DNA from 3 places in the Gottfriedia sp. NPDC057948 genome. Region 2 is predicted to be linked to each of the others. Evidence: riboswitches for the same ligand, from Rfam matches in the RefSeq annotation. Region 2 holds a riboswitch; each other region holds the start of a gene.
The links. Region 2 has a riboswitch for S-adenosylmethionine ahead of ACFVRR_RS06520 (methionine ABC transporter ATP-binding protein). Riboswitches for the same ligand answer to the same signal wherever they lie in the genome.
Positions count from the first base shown of each region.

Region 1: it holds a riboswitch for S-adenosylmethionine, as region 2 does, so the genes downstream of both, metK (methionine adenosyltransferase) here and ACFVRR_RS06520 (methionine ABC transporter ATP-binding protein) in region 2, are expected to answer to the same signal.
Region 3: it holds a riboswitch for S-adenosylmethionine, as region 2 does, so the genes downstream of both, mmuP (S-methylmethionine permease) here and ACFVRR_RS06520 (methionine ABC transporter ATP-binding protein) in region 2, are expected to answer to the same signal.

Region 1 covers NZ_JBHVPN010000005.1:180,650-183,935, reverse strand. Annotated here, with positions in the region: gene pckA (phosphoenolpyruvate carboxykinase (ATP)) at 1-935, opposite strand, end outside; SAM riboswitch class I at 1,247-1,359, shown strand; gene metK (methionine adenosyltransferase) at 1,570-2,766, shown strand; gene ACFVRR_RS11250 (NAD(P)-dependent alcohol dehydrogenase) at 2,915-3,286, shown strand, end outside.
Region 2 covers NZ_JBHVPN010000002.1:541,161-544,446, reverse strand. Annotated here, with positions in the region: gene metQ (methionine ABC transporter substrate-binding lipoprotein MetQ) at 1-130, opposite strand, end outside; gene ACFVRR_RS06525 (methionine ABC transporter permease) at 153-821, opposite strand; gene ACFVRR_RS06520 (methionine ABC transporter ATP-binding protein) at 823-1,830, opposite strand; SAM riboswitch class I at 1,971-2,083, opposite strand; gene ACFVRR_RS06515 (hypothetical protein) at 2,161-2,523, opposite strand; gene ACFVRR_RS06510 (thioredoxin family protein) at 2,727-3,050, opposite strand; gene ACFVRR_RS06505 (ribonuclease M5) at 3,066-3,286, opposite strand, start outside.
Region 3 covers NZ_JBHVPN010000006.1:145,534-148,819, forward strand. Annotated here, with positions in the region: gene mmuM (homocysteine S-methyltransferase) at 1-608, opposite strand, end outside; gene mmuP (S-methylmethionine permease) at 583-1,992, opposite strand; SAM riboswitch class I at 2,076-2,182, opposite strand; gene ACFVRR_RS12325 (hypothetical protein) at 2,605-2,874, opposite strand; gene ACFVRR_RS12330 (hypothetical protein) at 3,071-3,286, shown strand, end outside.

The sequences.
Region 1 (3,286 bases), on a different contig from region 2:
GTATCATCATAGTCAGCTAAACGGCTATCAGATTTAACAACAACATTTTCTAACACTGTACCAAATTTAATTGCAGAGAAAATTTGTGGCTCTTTTTCAAATGTTAAATTGCTACATTTAGCGTAGCAACCGCCTTCAATATTGAATACACCATTATCTGACCAGCCGTGCTCATCATCACCGATTAACTTACGGTCTGCATCAGCAGATAATGTAGTTTTACCAGTTCCTGAAAGTCCAAAGAATAATGCTACATCGCCTTCGCTACCTACGTTAGCAGAACAGTGCATTGGTAAAACATTATTTTGTGGTAATAGGAAATTCATGATTGAGAAAATAGATTTTTTCATTTCTCCAGCATATTCCGTACCACCAATTAAGATAATTTTCTTTTCAAATGATACAATAACAAATGCCTCTGAATTTGTTCCATCAACTACTGGGTCTGCTTTAAATGTTGGAGCAGAAACAATTGTAAATTCTGCTTCATGAGTTTGAAGCTCTTGCTCAGTTGGGCGAATAAATAATTGATGAGCAAATAAGTTGTGCCATGCAAATTCGTTAATTACTTGGATTGGTAAACGATACTCCGTGTCAGCACCAGCAAATCCTTTAAATAAGAATAATTCGTTACGATCTTTTAAGTAATTAAGTACTTTGCTATATAATTTTTCGAATACGTCAGCAGAGATTGGTTGATTTACTGAACCCCAATCGATTAAATTTTCAACAGATGCCTCTTGAACAATAAATTTATCTTTAGGTGAACGTCCAGTATATTTGCCTGTTGAAACGCTAACTGCTCCTGTTGACGTTAAAATTCCTTCTTGTCTTGTTAGGACTTTTTCAACTAACTCAGAAACGCTTAGTTGGTTATACACTTGATTACTAGTAAGTAATTCGTTTAATTCAAAGTTTACATCAACTGTCTTCATATACTAATACCATCCTTTAAATATAATTTGTCTGCCATGTAGGTATCTCGATAAATAGTATAACACATTTATTTTAATAGTGTATACTATTAGTTGGCAAAATGTGTTATGAATTTGATTAAAAAATAAATTTGAGTAAACTTTACTTATCAAATGATGTAAGTTATTAAATGTAAGTATAATAATTAGTAATTTCCCATTAAATAGAAATGAATGTAGAGATAAAGTTATTGTAGAATTATGTTTAAGTTATGATGAAAATTGTTGACAAGAAAGTGAAATTTTAATATGATACTTTTCATACGGATACTCTCTTATCCCGAGTAGGTGGAGGGATACAGGCCCTACGAAGCCCAGCAACCTCACTTTTAGTGAAAGGTGCTGAACCTGATGCAAGACTTTTTTATGTCTTGGACGATAAGAGCGAAAGGCAAATAACCAAGAACCCTTTCCTCATGTAATATTTGATAAGAGGAAGGCTTTTTTTTTGCTCAAAACTTAAATACAGTGGCAATTTCGTAATTTACACTGAGTTATCTTTATCTTAAATGGGAAACATAGGAATAGGAACAAACTTTTTATTCTTATGTTGAGAAAAAAGAGATCCGTCACATTCAATTTAGGAGGGGACTCAATGTCACAACGTCGTTTATTTACTTCAGAATCAGTTACAGAAGGACATCCAGATAAAATCTGTGACCAAATCTCAGATTCAATTCTTGATGCAATTTTAGCAAATGATCCGAATGCTCGTGTAGCAGCGGAAACTTCAGTTACAACAGGTTTAGTACTTGTTGCAGGTGAAATTACAACTTCTACTTATGTAGATATCCCAAAAATCGTTCGCGAAACAATCCGTGAAATCGGTTATGACCGTGCAAAATACGGATTTGATGCAGATACATGTGCAGTTTTAACTTCTATCGATGAGCAATCAGCAGATATCGCTCTAGGTGTAGACCAAGCGTTAGAAGCTCGTGAAGGTAGCATGACAGATGAAGAAATTGAAGCAATCGGTGCAGGAGACCAAGGTTTAATGTTCGGTTTTGCTGTTAATGAAACACCTGAATTAATGCCACTTCCAATTTCATTATCTCACAAAATTGCTCGCCGTTTAACTGAAGTTAGAAAAAATGAAACAGTTTCTTACTTACGTCCAGACGGAAAAACTCAAGTAACAGTTGAGTATGATGAGAACAACAAACCAGTTCGTATTGATGCAATTGTTGTATCAACACAACATGGTCCAGAAGCTACTCAAGCTCAAATTGAAAATGATATTAAAGAACTTGTAATTAAACCAGTGGTACCAGCTGAGTTAATTGATGAAAACACAAAATTCTTTATCAACCCAACAGGTCGTTTCGTTATCGGTGGACCTCAAGGGGATGCTGGTTTAACAGGTCGTAAAATTATTGTTGATACTTACGGTGGATATGCTCGTCACGGTGGTGGCGCATTCTCTGGTAAAGATGCAACTAAAGTTGACCGTTCTGCTGCTTACGCTGCACGTTACGTTGCGAAAAACATCGTAGCTGCTGGCTTAGCTGATAAAGCTGAAGTTCAATTAGCATATGCAATTGGTGTAGCTAAACCAGTTTCAATCGCTATTGATACTTTTGGTACAGGTAAAGTTTCAGAAGAAAAATTAGTTGAAGTAATTCGCAACAACTTCGACCTACGTCCAGCTGGAATTATTAAAATGCTTGACCTACGTCGTCCAATTTACAAACAAACTGCTGCTTATGGTCACTTTGGCCGTACAGATATCGATCTTCCTTGGGAGCGTACTGATAAAGCAGAAGTTTTAAAAACTGATGCAGGTCTATAATAAATGATTAAGGCTGAATATGGCATATGCTATATTCAGTCTTTTTTGTTTAGTTAGATGCACACTGTTTTTTCTACATATAGGTATACTTAAAAATCATTTTTCATAGGTTTAAATGACTCAATTAAAGTTTGTAATGGAGGAACCTATGAAAGCGATTATATGTACAAAATATGGTCCACCAGAAGTTCTTCAAATAACAGAAGTTGAAAAACCAAAAATAAAAGATGATGAGGTATTAATTAAAATACACGCAACAACTGTAACCGCAGGAGATGTAAAACTTCGAAGCTCCGATTTTCCTTTTATGTATTGGCTACCTTCACGACTTATGTTTGGCCTCACTAAGCCGAAAAATCAAATACCAGGTTGTGAGCTTGCTGGAGAAATAGTCACAGTTGGCAAAAACGTAAGAAATTTTAAAACAGGTGATCAAGTTTTTGGATATAGTGGATTTACTTTTGGAGCTAATGCTGAATATATCTCTTTACATAAAGAAGGTGTTCTAGCTAAAAAACCA
Region 2 (3,286 bases):
CTGCGTGAGGTACGTTTGATGCACCAACCACTAATTCTTTATTTTTATCTTCTCCGCCTTTATTACATGCTGCTAAAGATAATGCTAAAACACCTGCTCCTAAAATTCCTACGATTTTTTTGAATTTCATTGTTAGTTCCTCCCTTATATGATTAAGCTCTTTTATCTATTTTTGTTGTTACTAAATCACCAATAAATTGAAGAATGAATACGATTAATAAAATAATTACTGTCGCAACAAGCGTTACTTGGTTATTAGAACGTTGGTATCCTTCCATAAATGCTAAGTTACCAAGTCCACCACCACCTACTACACCAGCCATTGCTGTATAACCAACAATTGCGATTGTAGTAACAGTTAAGCCTGAAATAATTGCTGGTAATGCTTCTGGAATTAATACTTTTAGGATGATTGTAAAGGTACTAGCTCCCATTGCTCTTGCAGCTTCGATTACACCTTTATCAATTTCACGTAATCCGATTTCGACCATCCTTGCATAGAATGGTGCAGCACCAATAATTAATGCAGGTAATGCTGCTTTTGCTCCAAGCATAGAGCCAAGTATAAAGATCGTAAATGGAATTAATAAAATAATTAAAATGATAAACGGTATTGAACGAAAAATATTTACAAACGCTGCTAGGATTGTATTAAAAAATTTATTTTCAAGTAACTGGTCTTTACTAGTTAAAAATAAGAATAAACCTATTATTAGTCCAAAAATGAACGTTGCAAGCGCAGCTATTACTGTCATGAATAATGTTTCTTGAGTAGCTAAAAGCATTGCATCCCAATCAACATTCGGAAAAAGTTGTGTCATCTTATGCTACCTCCACTTCAACTTGTTTTGATTCTAAGTAAGCAATTGCTTCTTTGATGTTATTTATGTCTCCAACAAGTTGAATCTTCATTGTCCCATAAGAGCCTTCAGCAGTTTGAACAATTTTTCCTTGTAAAATGTTAATCTCTATATCAAAGTGCTTAACAACCTCAGATATATGCGGCTGATCTGCTTGACCATTTTTAAAGGTTAGCTTGTAAGTATTATCCTTCCCATCACCTTCAGAAATTACTTCACTGTCTTCATCATTGCCTTTGATTTGCGTTACAAATTTCTTTGTAATTGCTTGTTTAGGACGAGTAAATACATCAACAACATGGCCTTCTTCTACTACATTTCCGTTTTCCATTACAGCTACTCGTTGGCATATCTTTTGTATAACATGCATTTCATGAGTAATCAGGATAATTGTAATACCTAGCTGTTTATTAATATTTGTCAGTAAAGCTAATATTGAATCTGTTGTCTCTGGATCTAATGCAGAAGTCGCTTCATCGCATAAAAGAACATCTGGGTTATTAGCAAGTGCTCTTGCAATTCCAACGCGTTGCTTTTGACCTCCACTAAGTTCAGAAGGATAAGCATTCTCTCTACCTTCAAGACCTACAAGTTTGATTAATTCTTTCGCACGATCAATGCTTTCCTTTCTTGAAACTTTAGCAATTTCAAGTGGGAAAAGTATATTTTCTAATACTGTTCTGGACCACAATAAATTAAAATGTTGAAAAATCATTCCTATTTTCTGTCTTGCTTTTCTTAATTGACTAGATGAACATTTCGAAATCGATTGACCATTAATAACCACTTCACCTGATGTAGGTGTCTCAAGCCCATTTAGCATACGTAATAGCGTACTTTTCCCTGCGCCGCTATATCCGATCATGCCAAAGATTTCACCTGCTTCAATAGTTAACGAAACATTTTGTACTGCGGTAACTGTGCCCTTTTTACCTTTGTATATTTTACTTACATTATTTATTTGAATCATACATTCGTTCTCCTTTCAAAACATTCTAACAACTCATCTTTCAATTTTTTGTAAGTAAGTACTTTTTTAGTCTCGTAAAAATAAAAAAACCTTTCAACTCATATGAGCAGAAAGGTTTAACATACAAAAAGTATTCCTTTCTCTCATCTCTCAAAGCACATGCTTTGCAGGAATTAGCACCATTTCAATGACGATCTCATTGACGGTTGCTGGGTTTCATAGGGCACAGTCCCTCCACCTCTCTCGATAAGAGTAATCTTACGATCTATTAAGTTGTTTAACGTAATTTCTTTAACGTAAGTCCAATTCTACAAAGTTAGACACTAGTTGTCAACAATTTTCTAAAAGTTTTTTTTCGTTTTCAACACTTGTATATTGAAAAATCGTTTCCATTAGTAGTAATAATCGATAGTTCCCTTCAAAAGAAGCATCTTTCAGTTTTAATAAAAGTCCTAATCTTTGCGAACCTGAATTTAAATATTCCCATCCATCTTTCGAAAAATTAACTCTAAGTTGCGGAATCGAACGATCAATTATCTCTATAAAAGGAGCCTTTTTACTTAACTTTATAAATAATTTTTCATTTAGACAGTTAAATTCTACAATTCTTTCTTCGATGGGCAAAATAATTTGTAAATATTCTTTTTTTATAAATAAGTTTCTAGCTTGTCCAATCCACTCCTTGATTTCCATAATAAACACCTCTTCTTGGATTCTTTAATCTTATTTTCTCATAGATAAGAGGTGTATTCTTTATATTTCGCTCGACATTTACTTTGATAAAAATCTATATTTTAATTTTATTTCTACAGCATTCAACTCATTTCCCGAGAAATATGTCTAATATCAGGAAATATTTTAAGCCAAATAAAAAGAGTGCAACATTCAGTATGCACTCATCGTTTAATATATAAATTATATTTTTTTAACAATTCATGTAAATATGGTACTGACTGGAAAGCGTAGATTTTTTGTTTCATTTCCCCATTTTCAAAAATAAGTAAACAAGGTACACTTTCAACCTTCCAGTTTTGAGCTTCTTCCACTATTTCATTAATATTCACCTTGCTTATAGGTAAATTTGGCAGAATCTCATTTACAATTTCTAGCATTTTAGAAGCTACTTGGCATGTACCACACATTGCGGTATAAATATAAATAACTGTCGTCTCTTTTGATTGAATTCTTTGCATTATTTCATTCTTTGTCCATTGCTGCATGATCTTTAATCCTCTTTAATTTGTACGTAAATAATCTGTAAATACTAAAATATCCGCCCCTAATAATACACTAGCTAAATGTTGACTCGGAGCTGTTGCCACTTCTCGATAACTTCTATCAATGTACAGATGCTCTGCCTGTGGAAATTCTCTTTTTAACAGTCTTCTAAGCTTTTCACCAGCCTCATCTGCATCTACTAACACATAAATTTCTCTTAAATCTAACATTTCAGCAA
Region 3 (3,286 bases), on a different contig from region 2:
TCATTTTTTAATGAAAAGGAAAGCCACGCATATGTTTCTGGATACTCACGTAATAATATATCTAATACTCTTGCTTCTTGCAAGGAAGGGATCGTTTCAAATGCCAATAGATCTGCACCTGCTTCTATTAACGCTGACATTCTTAAACGGTGAAAGTCTGCTAATGTTTTATCTGTCACACCATAATTGCCTACATACTCTGAACCATCTGCAAGGTAAGCCCCGTACGGCCCAACCGATGCAACAACCAATGGTTTAGGCCTATTCGTTTGCTTATTTTCCTTCCAAAAATCATCTCTTGCCCTTCTTGCAAGTAACACCGTTCTCTTAATTAATTCCAAAGCTTCCTGTTCTTGTATTCCACGCGCGGATAAACCACTAATAGTAGCTTGATAGCTTGCTGTTATGGCACAGTCCGCACCAGCACGAAAATAGTCCGAATGAACCTGATAAATCAGTTCCGGATTTTCTAGTAACACACGTGCCGACCAAAGGGGATCGTCCAAATTACATCCATGCGCCTCCAATTCTGTAGCTAATGCTCCGTCAAGAAGCATAATGGGATGTTGGGATAATATAGCATCAATTGGATTGACTTTGTTCGACATAATCTACGCCCCTCTTTTTAAAATTTTTTGTTAGATAATAACTTCCATAGCAAAACAAAATAAACGGTATGCCGCAATATAAGGCAATTCTCTGTGTTGGATCGAATGCAATTCCTATACACGATGCCAGACAAAGGATAAAAGAAGCAATTGGTACTAATGGATACAGTGGTGTCCGATAAATCAAGTCCTTTTCAGAATTTCCTTCTTTCAAAAATTGTCTGCGAAATAGGAACTGGGAAGCACTAATACTCATCCAAACTACAACTACTGCTAGACCTGAAATGGAAACAAGTACGATATAGACAGTATCTGGTGCACAAATACTTGAGAGCAAAGCCAAAGCTCCACCCACCATGCTGAAAATGACGGCGTTGATTGGAACACCTTGCTTCGTCATTTTTCCGAAAATCGGAGATATCGTATTCTTATTAGCAAGCGACCAAAGCATTCTAGAAGAGGCATAAAGGCCTGAGTTTGCCGCAGATAAAATAGCTGTTAAGATAACGAAATTCATTATGTCAGCTGAATATGGCACCCCAATTCGTTCTAGAACTGCAACAAAAGGGCTCTCTAATACACCAGCATCGGAAATAGGCAATAATGCAGATAAAACAAAAATCGTTCCTACAAAAAAGATGATCAATCTCCACAGAGTAGTTCGAATGGCCTTCGGTATCATTTTTTCCGGGTTCGCGGTTTCTCCCGCTGCAATGCCTATTAATTCTGTTCCCGAAAAAGCAAAATTAACCGCAAGCATCGTTGTTATAATACCCGTAGCACCATGAGGAAATAAACCTCCACTTGTAAAATTAGAAAATAATGGTGCTGCTTTTGAATGACTCATCGGAAGAAACCCTAGCATTGCCGCTGCTCCTAAAACAATAAAAATCACAATAGCTATAACCTTTATCGATGAAAACCAAAATTCGGATTCGGCGAAAAATTTAACAGTCATGACATTTAATACAAAGATCAAAATAGCAAAAATAGCACTCCATATCCAAACATTAATCGATGGAAACCATCGCTTCATAAGTAATCCTGCGGCTGTAAATTCAGAACCTAAAGCAACAGTCCAAGTTAACCAATACAACCAGGCTACTGTATACCCTGTACCCGGTCCAATGTATTTAACTGCATAACTGTGAAATGAGCCCGTTTCAGGCATATGTACGGAAAGCTCTCCTAAACATAGCATAACTAGATAAACCACTAGCGCACCAATCAGATAGGATAGTATTGTTCCAAACGGGCCAGCTTGTTGAATAGTGTAGCCCGAGCTTAAGAATAAGCCAGTTCCAATCACCCCACCAAGTGATAGCATGACTAAATGACGTGCTTGCATGTTCCTTTGAAATTCTTGCCCATTTTTGTTCCCCATTACTACTCTCCTTTAGTTACTATCCAGAAAAAACAAAAACGCACTCTAAAAAAGAGTGCGCTACTGACAAATAAAAACGGAAGCTCTCATCTATCAGGTTATCACCCGCTGGAATTAGCACAGTGTCTACTTAAGCAGACCTGTTGCTGAGGCTTCAAAGGGCCAGTCCCTCCACCTCTCTGGATAAGAAATATTTTTTTTATAACCATATCAATCCATTCAATAATTGTCAAGATAATTCTGTTTTTTTAAAAAATTATCTATTATTGACTTACTGTTTTATCATTTCTTATGAACGAAACTGTCAAACCACCAAACCCAAAAGGTTTTAATTTAGGTTTTTTTCAGTTTTTAGACAGACAAAAATTAAGACTACCAACCTAGAATTCAAAAAATTAGATTTTCTAAGTCTGTGAATGGCAACTCTATAATAGTAGATATTTTTAGTTTCTAAAGATAAGACAATGTCTTAAAAGCTTGGCACGAAGGCGATTCTCTCATAGACTTTACTTGAATATTTTCAATTTCTTTAAAAAGAGCCTTTTGTTCTTTTTTCAAAATTAATCCACACCTTATCTCATTTAATTCTTTAAATAAACTCTATTTAAAACCTCATAAAAGTAATAATATTTTAACAAAAATTCGCTTCATTACCACATACCCACAGAACGAAAGATTCTCCCAACTATGCATTTTTGACTTAAATGGTATTTTTATTTTTGGGAACTTATAACAGGTCATAAGGTGGCCATTTGAGTATACTTTAACAAAATTCTTTTTCTTTTGTTCTGCTAAGAAGTAACCATTTAAGGCATTGTTGTCTTTATCTACAGATTTCCCTTTATATGGCGCGTCTTTAATCCACGAAAGAATTAGTTGCAATACGATCCCCCCTACAAAAAATATAAAATATGTATTATTAAATTCTAAAATTCTTTCTTTTTCAAGCTCCTAATAAATTGAATTTCATTTTTATATAAACATGATAAGGAGCGTTTTTGTTTAGTTCGCCTAGTTTTTTATCAGTATTTCTATTACGATTAAAGAAGATATAAATTCGATACGAAGGAGAAAAACAATGGAGAAAACATTTGTAGTGTATGCGGGTCCAGATATTTGTGTAGCTGTCAATGCTGAGTCGGAAGAACAGGCATTTGAACGATTTGCTGAAAATAGAATTATGGATGAAACATTTAGAGATCACGTAGACCATTTTATTGTAAATTTTAGTTTATTAGAGGAATTTTATAGTGATGATAAAGGTTTTCTATTGGATGAAGATGGTGAATTTAAA